DNA from 3 places in the Streptomyces cinnabarinus genome. Region 1 is predicted to be linked to each of the others. Evidence: riboswitches for the same ligand, from Rfam matches in the RefSeq annotation. Region 1 holds a riboswitch; each other region holds the start of a gene.
The links. Region 1 has a riboswitch for cyclic di-AMP ahead of STRCI_RS17270 (LysM peptidoglycan-binding domain-containing protein). Riboswitches for the same ligand answer to the same signal wherever they lie in the genome.
Positions count from the first base shown of each region.

Region 2: linked by a shared signal. The riboswitch ahead of STRCI_RS05800 (C40 family peptidase) and the one ahead of STRCI_RS17270 (LysM peptidoglycan-binding domain-containing protein) in region 1 are both predicted to bind cyclic di-AMP.
Region 3: linked by a shared signal. The riboswitch ahead of STRCI_RS23825 (transglycosylase SLT domain-containing protein) and the one ahead of STRCI_RS17270 (LysM peptidoglycan-binding domain-containing protein) in region 1 are both predicted to bind cyclic di-AMP.

Region 1 covers NZ_CP114413.1:3,856,436-3,860,515, forward strand. The annotation lists gene eno (phosphopyruvate hydratase) at 1-761, opposite strand, end outside; gene STRCI_RS17270 (LysM peptidoglycan-binding domain-containing protein) at 1,065-1,763, opposite strand; cyclic di-AMP (ydaO/yuaA leader) riboswitch at 1,768-1,948, opposite strand; gene STRCI_RS17275 (transglycosylase family protein) at 2,125-3,108, opposite strand; gene STRCI_RS17280 (cytochrome P450 family protein) at 3,372-4,080, opposite strand, start outside.
Region 2 covers NZ_CP114413.1:1,362,037-1,366,116, forward strand. The annotation lists gene STRCI_RS05790 (TetR/AcrR family transcriptional regulator) at 1-244, opposite strand, end outside; gene STRCI_RS05795 (ABC transporter permease) at 382-1,353, shown strand; cyclic di-AMP (ydaO/yuaA leader) riboswitch at 1,863-1,990, shown strand; gene STRCI_RS05800 (C40 family peptidase) at 1,994-2,467, shown strand; gene STRCI_RS05805 (LysE family translocator) at 2,524-3,138, opposite strand; gene STRCI_RS05810 (LysR family transcriptional regulator) at 3,250-4,080, shown strand, end outside.
Region 3 covers NZ_CP114413.1:5,252,099-5,256,178, forward strand. The annotation lists gene fahA (fumarylacetoacetase) at 1-398, opposite strand, end outside; gene STRCI_RS23815 (hypothetical protein) at 490-1,116, opposite strand; gene STRCI_RS23820 (HAD family hydrolase) at 1,265-2,071, shown strand; gene STRCI_RS23825 (transglycosylase SLT domain-containing protein) at 2,092-2,565, opposite strand; cyclic di-AMP (ydaO/yuaA leader) riboswitch at 2,570-2,766, opposite strand; gene STRCI_RS23830 (CocE/NonD family hydrolase) at 3,032-4,080, opposite strand, start outside.

The sequences.
Region 1 (4,080 bases):
TAGACGCCGTCCTTGTAGAACTCGGAGGCGGCCACGTCGAGGGCGAGGGCGATCTGCTCGCCGGGGGTGTAACCGGCCTCCTTGATGGCCTCGATGATGAGGTCCAGGGCGGCGCGGTTGGACTCCAGGTTCGGGGCGAAGCCGCCCTCGTCGCCGAGGCCGGTGGACAGGCCCTTGGTCTTCAGCACCTTCTTGAGGGTGTGGTAGACCTCGGCGCCCCAGCGCAGGGCCTCGGAGAAGGACTCCGCGCCGATGGGGGCGATCATGAACTCCTGGATGTCCACGTTGGAGTCGGCGTGCGAGCCGCCGTTCAGGATGTTCATCATCGGAACGGGCAGCAGGTGCGCGTTCGGGCCGCCCAGGTAGCGGAAGAGCGGCAGGTCGCTGGCCTCGGAGGCGGCGTGGGCGACGGCGAGGGAGACGCCGAGGATGGCGTTGGCGCCGAGCGAGCCCTTGTTGTCGGTGGCGTCCAGGTCGAACATCGCCTGGTCGATCAGGCGCTGCTCGGTGGCGTCGTAGCCGACGAGCTCCGGGCCGATCTGCTCGATGACGGCGAGGACGGCCTTCTCGACACCCTTGCCGAGGTAGCGGTTGGGGTCGCCGTCACGGAGCTCGATGGCCTCGAAGGCACCGGTGGAGGCACCGGACGGAACGGCGGCACGACCCGTGCTGCCGTCGTCGAGGCCGACCTCGACCTCGACCGTGGGGTTGCCTCGGGAGTCCAGGATTTCCCGGGCTACGACGACGTCGATGGACGGCACGAGCATCTCCTTCATGGGATGTGACGCTGGAAGTGCGGGGCACTTGAGCCTTGCGACTAGAGCCTAACCGCCTGAGGGACATCGGCCAGCCGACCGACCGTCCCGTGGACAAGGACAGACGGTACCCATTGTTTCTCTACGGAACAAAGGAGCGGTGAACTACCGGGAAAAAGAAGACCCCGCCCCGGTGCGTACGGGGGAGAACGCACCGGGGCGGGGAGCCCGTGGGGACGGGGGGTGACCCTCACGGGGCCTCCAGTATGGAGGAGGCCGGTATGAGGACCCTGTGGTCCGGCTAAGGGATTACTTGAGGTGCAGCTGCTGACCGGGGTAGATCAGGTCAGCGTCCTCGACGATGCCCTTGTTCAGCTTGAAGAGCTTCTCCCAGCCGCCCTTGACGTCGTGCTCCTCGGCGATGGTGCTGAGGGTGTCGCCCTTGACGACCTTGTACTCGCCGTCACCCTTCTTGACCTTCTTGCCGGTCGGGGTGGTCACGGTCTTCTTGGCCTTCTCGGCCTTGTCGGCCTTCTGAGCCGGACGCTCGGTCGAGCGGGAGGCGGTCTGCTCCTCGGTCGAACGGGTCTCGGTGTTGCTCGTGGTGCCGCTCCCGGTGGAGCCGCCGGTGTAGGTGGCGCTGGACAGACCGACGCCGCAGGACGGCCAGGCGCCCTTGCCCTGGCCCGCGAGGACCTTCTCGGCGATCTCGATCTGCTGGGACTTGCTGGCCTGGTCGGCGGTGGAGGCGTACTGCGTGCCGCCGTACGCGGCCCAGGTGGAGGCCGAGAACTGCAGACCGCCGTAGTAGCCGTTGCCGGTGTTGATGGACCAGTCGCCGCCGGACTCGCACTGGGCGACGGCGTCCCACTCGGAGGCGGTGGCGGCGGAGGCGCTGCCGGCCGCCATCAGCGGAGCGGCGACGGCGGCGCCGGTGACACCGGCGATCGCGATGGCGCGGGTGGCCTTGGACGGACGACGGTGCTTGCCCTTGCCGGAAAACAGCATGGATCGATCCCCTCACCGACGCCTGCGAGGTGAGCTGTCGGGTTCGGGCCGGTTGAGTTGCCCGGCCGCGCAGTCTGTCGAGTGCGCGGCTTCACCCCAAGCCGGTTCCGGTGTCGAGTCGCCTCAACCTCCGGACCCGGCGCTTACCTTGGGTCCCCCGCTCCTGCCTACGGCGCATGACGCGACGACTGTTCCCGTACGGCCACCGGCAGGATTCGGCGTGCGGCGGTCGGGGCCCGCTGCTGCGAGCGGTCACGACCGTAGGCAGGCGATCCGGGGAATTTCAAAGACGATCAGGGCTTCTGAGACTCATCCCACACTTTCACCAAAGCGGACATTCAGGTGCGAAGTGCGACGTGAACTAGCCCTGGTTTCCGACCGATTCGTCCCCTACTTCAAGGGTCTGACCGGGAGTGATACGGCTGGGGTCGGCGCCGATGGCCGACCTGTTGTCGGCGTAGAGCCCACGCCATCCGCCGTCGAGGTCAAGGGAGTCGGCGATGCTCGCGAGCGTGTCGCCGTTGCGGACGACGTACGAACGCTCCACCCCGCCCTCGTCCGCGGGCTGGCCGCGATGACGGCCGACGCCGGTGTCGATGAGGGTGGAATCGCCCCCGACCCAGAGGATGTTGCCCGAATTGTCCAGTCCGGATATGCCGGTGAACAGACCGTCGGCCACACCCGAGGGGACACTCCCGGAGGAGTCGGACGAGCCCTCCGACTCCTCACCCTCGGAAGCCCGCGCCGACTCGGGAGACTTGTCCGACTTGCTCGACTTATCCGACTTACTCGGATTCGCCGACTCTGTTGCGTCCTTCGACCCCTTCGACCCCTTCACCCCCTTCGAGTCGCCCGACGCTCCGGGTGACGTGGATGCGCTGGGGTCCGCCTCGGAGTCGGCGTCCTCGTCGCCCGCGGAGGCGCCGCCACCGACGGTGTCCAGCAGACCGGCCGAACCGGATGAGTTGGATGATTCGGACGAGTCGGTCGAATCGCCGTCCTCTTCAAGACCCGTGTCGACGCCGACCGAACCGGAGTCGGCGTCGAGGCCGGAGAGCGGGCCGCAGGTCGGCCAGGCGGCGAGCCCCTGGTCGTCGAGGATGCGCTCGGCGACGGCTATCTGCTGGGAGCGGCTGGCCTGGTCCGCACTCTCGGCGTACGTCGTGCCGCCGTAGCGTTCCCAGTTCTCCTGGGTGACCTGGAGGCCGCCGTAGTAGCCGTTGCCGTTGTCCTCGCTCCAGGAGCCGCCGCTCTCGCATTCCGCGACCCTGTCCCAGGTGTTGCCCTCGGCCGCGCTGGCACCGGTGGCGCCGAGGAGCGGGATGGCGATGGCGGAGCCGGTCACGCCGGCCGCGACGATGAGAGCCGGGGCCTGGCGGGGGCGACGGTGACGACCGTTCCCGGAGAGCATGCGGGGGCCTTTCGAAGACAGCGGGGAGCGGCGCGGTACCGGTGAGGCGAGGCGCCGCGCTGTCGAGTGAACGTATCGGCAGACGATCACTTGTCACAAGTTAATGCCGCACAGATCACGTGAAGATCACGGACTTGAGGGTGTGTCACGTTTGTGTCGGATACGGCTCGCCTCTGACTTGCTACGCGCTGGAGTTGTCAGCGGCCCGGTGTGAACTCGACCGGCAGGGTGCGCAGTCCGCGCATGATGAGGCCGCCGCGCCAGCGCAGCTCGGCCGGTTCCGCCGCGAGCCGGAGGTCCGGGAGGCGGGTGAGGAGGGTGGCCAGCGCGGTCTGGCCCTCCAGACGGGCGAGCGGGGCGCCCAGGCAGTAGTGGATGCCGTGGCCGTAGCCGAGGTGCTGGTTGTCGCGGCGGGCGAGGTCGAGGCGATCGGGGTCGGCGAACCGCTCCGGGTCCCGGTCGGCGGCGGCGAGGACGACGAGCACCGGGTCACCGGGGGCGATGTCCTGGCCGCCGATGGTCAGGGGCCGGGTGGCGAACCGCCAGGTGGCCAGCTCGACCGGGCCGTCGTAGCGCAGGAGTTCCTCCACGCCGGTTTCGAGCAGGGCGGTGTCCTCGGCGGCCAGCGACTCCTGGAGGCGGGTCCGTTGTTCGGGGTGGGTGAGCAGGGCGTAGGTGCCGTTGCCGATGAGGTTCACGGTGGTCTCGAACCCCGCGAACAGCAGGATGAAGGCCATGGCGGCGGCCTCGTTCTCGGTGAGGTGCTCGCCGTGGTCGGAGGCCCGGATCAGGCCCGAGATCAGATCCTCGCCGGGGGCGGGTTCGGCGGGCAGCGCCTCGCGCTTGCGGTGGATGAGGTCGGCGAGATAGCCGCGCATCTTCTTCACCGACCGCGCGACCCCGCCC
Region 2 (4,080 bases), 2.5 Mb from region 1:
GGCTCTGCCGGGTGAGCTCCTCGAAGGCCGCACGCACCTCCGCGAGGACGCCCTTGACGATCGCGGCGATCAGCTCGTCCTTGCCGCTGAAGTAGCGGTAGACCGCGCCGGCCGAGAGGTCGACCTCCTTCAGCACGTCCTGCATGGAGGTGGCGTGGAAGCCGTTGCGGGCGAAGCAGCGGGCGGCGCCTTCCAGGATCTGGCGGCGGCGGGCGTCGAGGTGTTCCTGGGATACGCGGGCCATGGTCCCCCAATTTAAAACGAACGTTCCTTCTTGACAAGTGCGCCGGGCGGCGAGACGCTGATGGCTCCACTAAAACGAATGATCGTTCTCTATAAGAACGATCCCTGTGAGCACCACCGCGCACCCAAGGGGAAACCATGTCCACCCGCCGCCGACTGATCGCGGTCGTCGTCCTAGTCCCGGTCCTCGCCGCCCTCGCCCTGTGGGCCTTCGCCTGGCCCGCCGCCCGCACCGCACCCCGCGACCTGCCGCTCGGGGTGGCCGGCCCGGCCACCGCCACCGCCCAGGTGGAACGCCAACTGACCCGGCACGAGGGGGCGTTCGAGCTCCACCACTACGCCGACGAGGCCGCCGCCCGGGACGCCGTCGAGGACCGGTCCGTATACGGCGCGATCGTCGTGACACCGGACGGCACCTCGCTGCTCACCGCCTCGGCGGGCAGTCCGGTCGTGGCTCAGCTGCTCCAGCAGCAGGCCGCCGCCGCGGGCGGCGAGGTCCGGACCGTCGACGTGGTGCCCGCGCCCGCCAATGACCCTCGGGGCGCGGCCTTCAACGCCGGCGTGCTGCCGCTCGCGCTGGCCGGTATCGCGGCGGGCGCGGTGGTGACCCTGCTCGGCCTGCGCGGCGGCCGGGCGGTGGCCGCACTGGCCGCTTCCGCCGCGCTGGTGGGCCTCACCGCGGCGGCCGTGGCCCACAGCTGGCTGGCGGTCGTCGACGGCAACTGGTGGGCGGAGGCAGGGGTGTTCGGCCTGGCGACCCTCGCGGTGAGCGCCGCCGTCGCCGGACTGGCCGCCCTGATCGGCCCCGCCGGGATCGGGATCACCGCGGGCCTGGTCATGCTGTTCGGCAACCCCTTCTCCGGCGCGCCCTCGGCGCCGGAGCTGCTGCCCGAGCCGGTCGGCGCGATCGGACAGTGGCTGCCGCCGGGCGCGGGCGCGACGGCGCTGCGCTCCACGGCGTTCTTCGACGGCGCCGCGGCCACCGGCCCCGTGCTGACACTGACGTGGTGGGCGACGCTGGGCCTGGGCGCGGTGGTGCTCGGCGCCCTGCTGAAGTCCCGTACGCAGAGCCAGCCGACACCGGAGCGGGAACTCGCCCCGGTGTCATAGGCACTGCGGGACGCGCCGGCGCGAGCGCCGCGTGCCCTGGACGGACAGCGCCGCGCGGCTCGCGTCACGGTGCCGCCGCGCTCGGACAGTTGACGCACGTGAGCGCGGTGCGGGCGTCCCGCCGCCATCTCGACTCGTCCGGCCCGGAGTTGAAACGGACCAAACGAGGTACCCCCTTTTGGCGTAGCCGCGCCTCCTTTTGCCGACCCGTCAGGGTTGCGCAACGCGCGTAGCCCCAGGACCGAAATGGACGTTCCGTGCCTGGTCCGGGCATCCCCCGGGCCCTCGACGATCGTTCGAACGGAGCAGTGTCCACCCGAACGGGTGAGTGGTGAGTAACACCACAAATCCCCGGTTCCATTGGGATTTTCGGACATCAGTGAGTCAAGATCCCTGTCTGACGACAAGCCCCCGCCACAGCGGCGGGGCGGTCCGGGCGGACGCCGAGTCCTGCCGCCGCCCGGACGACCGGTCGACAGGAGTGGATCGGCAGGAGTGGAGGACCCAGGCACGACGGGTCGCCGGCACGGAGGTTCGCGCCGAGCAGCCCTTGGGGTGAAGCCGCTTTTCGCGGCCGGGCAACTTCGCCAGCCCGAATCCGACAGGTCATCCTTCACAGGCGGCTGACGAAGGGTTGCGCATGACTGCGCTCAATCGTGTCCCGTCGCTGATGGCCCGTGCCGGTACGGCTTCGGCGCTCACCATCGCCGCCGTGGGCGGTTCGATCGTGGCCCCCGGCCTCTCCGCCGAGGCCCAGGCGGCCACTCCGGCGACGAAGGCACTCCAGGTCGCGGCCTCCAAGAAGGGCTCCCCCTACAAGTGGGGCGCCGTCGGGCCGCACCGCTTCGACTGCTCCGGGCTCACGCTGTACTCGTACAAGAAGGCGGGCAAGAAGCTGCCTCGTACGGCGGCCCAGCAGTACAACAAGACGCGCCACATCTCGTCCAAGAGCCGCAAGTCCGGCGACCTCGTGTTCTTCCACTCGGGGTCGAACATCTACCACGTCGGCATCTACGCCGGGAAGGGCAAGATCTGGCACGCCCCGAAGACCGGGGATGTGGTGAGGCTGCAGAAGATCTGGACCAAGAGCGTCTGGTACGGCCGGGTGAGCTGACCGGCGGCCCGAGGGGGGCGGCGGCGTCCTGACACGCCGCCGCCCCTGACGGTCGCTCAGGTGACGGCTTCGAGGAGCAGGACCGTGCCCAGGGCGGTCAGGGCGGCGCCGGTGACCGCTTCCACGCGCCGGGCGGCCCGCGGCCTGCGCAGCCACCGGCCGAGCCGGTCCACCAGCAGCGCCACGGCCGGGAACCACAGCAGGGCGAGCACCACCACGATCAGTGCCAGCAGCAGGGTCCGGGGCAGCGCGGGAGAGCCTGCCGGCACGAACTGCGGGAGCAGGCTGAGGAACGTGATCGGCGCCTTGGGATTGAGCGCGTTGGTGACGAAGCCCTGCCGCAGCGGGCGCGCGGCGACGGAGGTCTCCTCGGGAGCTTCCGGGCGCGGTCGGCGCAGGGCCCGGAGCGTGCGTGCGCCCAGGTACAGCACATAGGCGCCGCCCAGCAGTTGAAGCGTTCGGAACAGTGCGGGGACCGCGGTCAGCACGGCCGCCACCCCAGCGACCGCCAGCGCGGTGTGCAGCATCAGCCCGGCCGTGATGCCGAGCGCGCAGGCGATCCCGGCCCGGCGCGAGACCAGGGCGTTGCGTACGACCACGGTGAAGTCGGCCCCGGGCATGGCGACCATGCCGGCGGCGACCCCGGTGAAGGCGAGAAGCTGTCCGTCCATACGGCCAGCGTGCCGTGCGGAAGCCTTCAGCAGGTACTTCGAATATTCTGGGTCTGCCTTAAGCAATGCTTTAGTCTCCGGCCCGGCGCCCGAGCCCCAAGGGAGTCTCCCGTGTACGACCCCACCCGGCTCGCCGCACTCGTGGCGGTCGCCGAGGCCGGTTCGATCACCCGGGCCGCCGAGCGGCTCGGCTACACCCCGCCCGCGCTCTCCCAGCAGCTGGCGAAGCTGGAGCGGGAGGCGGGCACACCTCTGCTGGTCCGGCACCATCGCGGGGCCCGGCTCACCGGCGCGGGCGAACTGCTGGTGGCGCGGGCCCGCCGGGTGCTGGACGAACTGGAGCGCGCCCGGCATGAACTGGCCCGGCTCACCGGGCTGTCCGGGGGCACGCTCCGGCTCGGCACCTTCCAGACCGCGGGCGTCCATCTGCTGCCGCCGGTACTGAGCGCGTTCCGCCGGGCCCACCCGGACGTGGAACTGACGGTGGCCGACTACGAGCCGCCCGCCGGGGTCGCCGCGGTCGCCGCAGGGGAGATCGATCTGGCGCTGACCCACACCTATGAGCCCGCGGACCCGGTGCCGGTGCCCGCGTCGGTCGTGCTGGAGCCGGTTCTGGTCGAGGAGTTGGTGCTGGTGACCGCGCCCGGGCACGCCCTCGCCGACGCGACCTCACGGCTGCCGCTGAGCGAGCTGGCCGGGCAGCCGCTGATCAGCATGGCGCCGGATCATCCGGCCCGGCAGGGGGTGGAGGCGGTGCTGGCCCGGGCCGGGGCCACCGCGTCGGTGCTGGTGGAGACCCCGGTGTACGCGCTGGTGTGCGCGCTCGTCAGTGCGGGGCTCGGGGTCGGTGTGGTGCCGGAGATGGTGGCGCGGACGGCGGTCACTCCGGTCGGGACCCGGGCGCTGGAAGGGGGCGAGCTGCGCCGTACGATCTCGGTCGCG
Region 3 (4,080 bases), 1.4 Mb from region 1:
AACATCTGGCCGACGTTCCGGGCGTGGTTCTCGGAGGCGTAGAAGTCGACGTAGTCCGCGACCTCGAAGGGGAGGTGCAGGGTCACCGCGGAGAGGGGGTGGAACAGGGGCTCGATGGTCTCCCGGTGGGACGGCACCGTGACCCAGGCCGTCAGCGCGCGGCGCACATCGGACCAGGCGGTGCGGCCCGCGGCGAGCAGCGGGCCGAGGCTGGGCCGGGCGAGCAGGGAGGCGTAGGGAGAACCCAGCGCCAGTGCCGCGGCGCCCGCGTCGAGGACATGGTCTCCGAGCCGTACGCCGACCCGGCGCGCGCTGTCCTCACCGGGGACGGAGAAGACACCGTACGGAAGGTTGTGCGGGCCGAAGGGGTCGCCCTCGGGGACATCAAAGGGGGGCATGGGTGCTGCCTCGCTCTCGTGCGTGCCACGGGTCCGTGTCGTCGTCGCACACGTTACGGGCGGAACACCCGTCTTGGGCAGTGCCGAAAGATCACGACGGGGACGGGTCGTCGGCCCGCTGCCACGTCAGGAAGCCCTCGATCAGCTCGGGCGGGTTGGCCGCCTCGGTCGCCTCGACCTCCCAGCCGGGGCAGTCCATGTCGAAAATCACGATCGGCAGCGGACGGCCGAAGATCTTCTCGATCCGGCCGCTCGCGTGCAGATGCCGGGCGAGAGCGATACAGGCGTCGGCGAAGTGCAACTGCAACAGATCGTCCTTCGCGTCGTCCTCGTCGTCCTCGTCCTCCCCCTCCGCTCCGTCCTCCCCGTCCTCTCCCTCGAACCACAGACCGAGCCGCTTGACCTCGGTCTCGTACAGCGGTCCGCCCACCGGGTCCTCGGGCACGTTGCCGAGCGTCTCGAAGCCGTCGAGGAGCCAGCAGGCGTAGTTCCAGCGGGCCTCGCCGGGGTCCTCCGGGCGCCGCTCCAGCTCGTACTGCGTCTCGGTGTTGTAGCCGATCGCCACGTACGGGTGGCGGTAGTCGTAGTCAACGCGCCAGATACGGAAGGAGAGTGCGTAGATCTCGGGTTTCAGGTCCTCGGGGAAGCGTTCGAGGACGCGTCCGGCGGTCTCCCGGAGATGGTTCGCGAAGTCCTCTTGCCGGTCTGCCACACCCATCGCCCCCGTTCGTCACAACAGTGCCCCTCATTTCACCAGAAGCGGATGGGGGCAAGGGAGTTGGAGGGGGCGCGCGGGGCTGTGGTGGACGCCGGGGTCGTCCGGTTCGCGCTGAGTCGACGGGGCGTCCTGTCCGTATTCTCTGATCATGGCCGCACCCATCGCATATTCACTCATCGCCACCGACTTGGACGGAACCCTGCTCCGGGGCGACGACACGCTCTCCGACCGGTCGCTGGCCGCGCTCGCGCGGGTGGCCGAGTCCGGCGCCCGGCACCTGGTGGTGACCGGCCGGCCGGCTCCCAGGGTGCGGCCGCTCCTCGACGACCTGGGCAGCAGGGGGCTCGCGGTGTGCGGGCAGGGCGCGCAGGTGTACGACGCCGGCGCGGACCGTCTGCTGTGGTCGGTCACCCTGGACCGGGAGTTGGCCGAGACCGCGCTCGGCAAGATCGAGGCCGAGGTGGGGCAGGTGTACGCGGCGGTGGACCAGGACGGCGTGGACGGACTCACGTTGATCGAGCCCGGGTATCTGATGCCGCACCCCACCCTGCCCGCGGTGCGGGTCGGGCGGCGCGACGACCTGTGGTGCGAGCCGATCAGCAAGGTGCTGCTGCGCCATCCCGAGCTGTCCGACGACCAGTTGGCGGCGACGGCGCGCTCGGTGGTCGGTTCGCTGGCGACGGTCACCATGTCGGGCCCGGGAACCGTCGAACTTCAGCCATGCGGCATCACCAAGGCGACCGGCCTCGCGCTGGCCGCCGATCATCTGGGGCTCGGCCCGGACCGGACGATCGCCTTCGGTGACATGCCCAATGACATCCCGATGTTCGACTGGGCGGCGCACGGTGTCGCGATGGCCAACGCCCACCCCGAACTCAAGGCGGTGGCCGACGAGATCACCTTGTCGAACGAGGACGACGGCATCGCCGTCGTCCTCGAAAGACTCTTCCGGTAGCCCGGGGAAGGCGCGGTGGCTCAGTAGGCGCCGAAGACGTTGTCGATCGAACCGTAGCGCTGGGCCGCGTAGTTGCAGGCGGCGGTGATGTTCGCGACCGGGTCGTAGGGGTCGTACGAGGTGCCCGCCACGTGGTACGCCATGAAGGTCGGGTCGATCACCTGGAGCAGGCCCTTGGACGGGGTGCCCGCGGCGGCGTTGGAGTCCCAGTTGTTGATCGCGTACTGGTTGCCCGAGGACTCCCGGATGATGTTGCGGTAGATGCCGTCATAGCTGCCGGGGATCCCGTGATCCGCCATGACCTGGAGGGACGCCCGGATCCAGCCGTCGAGGTTGTTGGCGTACCCCAGCGAGGCGGCGGTGGTGGCGGTCGGCGTGGCCGCGGAGGCGTTGGTGGCGCCGATGAGCGGGAGCGCCAGTACGGCGGCTCCGGTGCCGAGGACGGCGAGCTTGCGGGCGATGCGGCGGGGGCGGCGCTGAGCGGCAGCGGGCATGGCGAAGTTCCTCTCCGGCGCCTGCGAGGTGAGCTGTCGGGTTCGGGCGGGAGCTGCCCGGCCGCGCACCACGATGGGCACGCGGCTTCACCCCGAGCCGTTTCGGCGCGTCCGAGGACGTCCGGCCCGGCGACTTACCTGGGTCCCCCGCTCCTGCCGTACGAAGATCTCGATGGAGCCGGACGGCGGCAGGATTCGGCGTCCGCCCGACAGGCCGGGAACGTATGCGAGAGCACATGTCCGAAACAAGTAGCGGATTCACATATCCAGGGATTTGATCTTCGAAAGGGGGATGTGCGGCCGCTGGGTGTTTGCGGGTGCCAAGGGTCAACTGGCGGGCGGGGGAGGGGTGTCGGTGATGGCCTGTGGAGTGCCTGTGAAGAGTGTGGCGTGAGTCAAGTCACGCACAGGCGCAAGAGTGAGCAAAACGGGCAATAGCCCCAATGGGGCTTTAACGTCTGGGTGTTCAGCGTCTCGGCGTTCGCGGAATCCGCTTCTCCCACGTCCGGTGGAAGACCACCTCGCCGCCGTCCGTGCAGATCACCTCGTTCGAGGTGATGAAGTCCGTCGCGTCGCAGGTGGTCTCCGACCGGGTCCGGACGGTGGTGTCCCAGGCCGGCTCCGGCCGGTGCAGGCGGATCGACCAGTCCGAGCGGGCGCGGGCGGAGAGCGGGTCCGCCTCCTGGATCGTGTACGTCTCCAGTGCGTCCTCGGTGCACTCCAGCCCGTCGGGGTGCACGCGCGTGCCGCCGTGCCGTGGATCGACCTCGATGCGCCACTCGCCCTTGGCCACGTCCCGGACGACCAGCCGCCGCGGGCGCGGCTCGTCCAGCGTGGCCGGCTCGGCCACGCCCAGGGGCTCGGCCTGCTCCGGCGCCTCGAAGGCAATGTCGAAGGCGGCATCGGAGGCGGCATCGGAGGCGACGTCGGACGCGACGCCGGACGCGACGCCGGACGCGACGCCGGACGCGACGTCGGACGCGACGCCGGACGAGGCGGCACGCGCGCGTACCGGCACTTCCAGGAAGCTCCCCGCCGGATCCAGCGTGAAGCCGGCTGTCGACTCAGGGTGCGGCCAGACCCACGGCCAGTACGCGCAGGACACCGCGAGCCGGATGCGATGGCCGGGCGGGAAGGCGTGCCCGATGGCGCTCAGCCCGAACTCGACGTCCTCCGTGGCACCCGGCTCCCACGGCACCGCCCGGTCGTGCCCGTGGCGCGCGGCGAGGTTCAGCACGCCGCGCGTGACCAGCGTCGAGGCGCCGTCGGGCGCGACATCGCAGACCCGCGCGATCACCTGCCCGCGCGGCACCTCCGAGGTCAGCCGCAGCCGCACTCTCGGCCGCCCCAGCACCCAGGTCTCCTCGCCCACGGCGAACTCGAAGCAAGCCGAGCGGGCGTCCTCCTCCCGCTGGTCCGGCGGCAGGTCGGCGTCGTTCCCGCGCGGGACGAACTGACCGGCGTCCACCCCGGTCTGCATGGGCGACCGCACGACAACAGGGGCGCCCTGGAGGG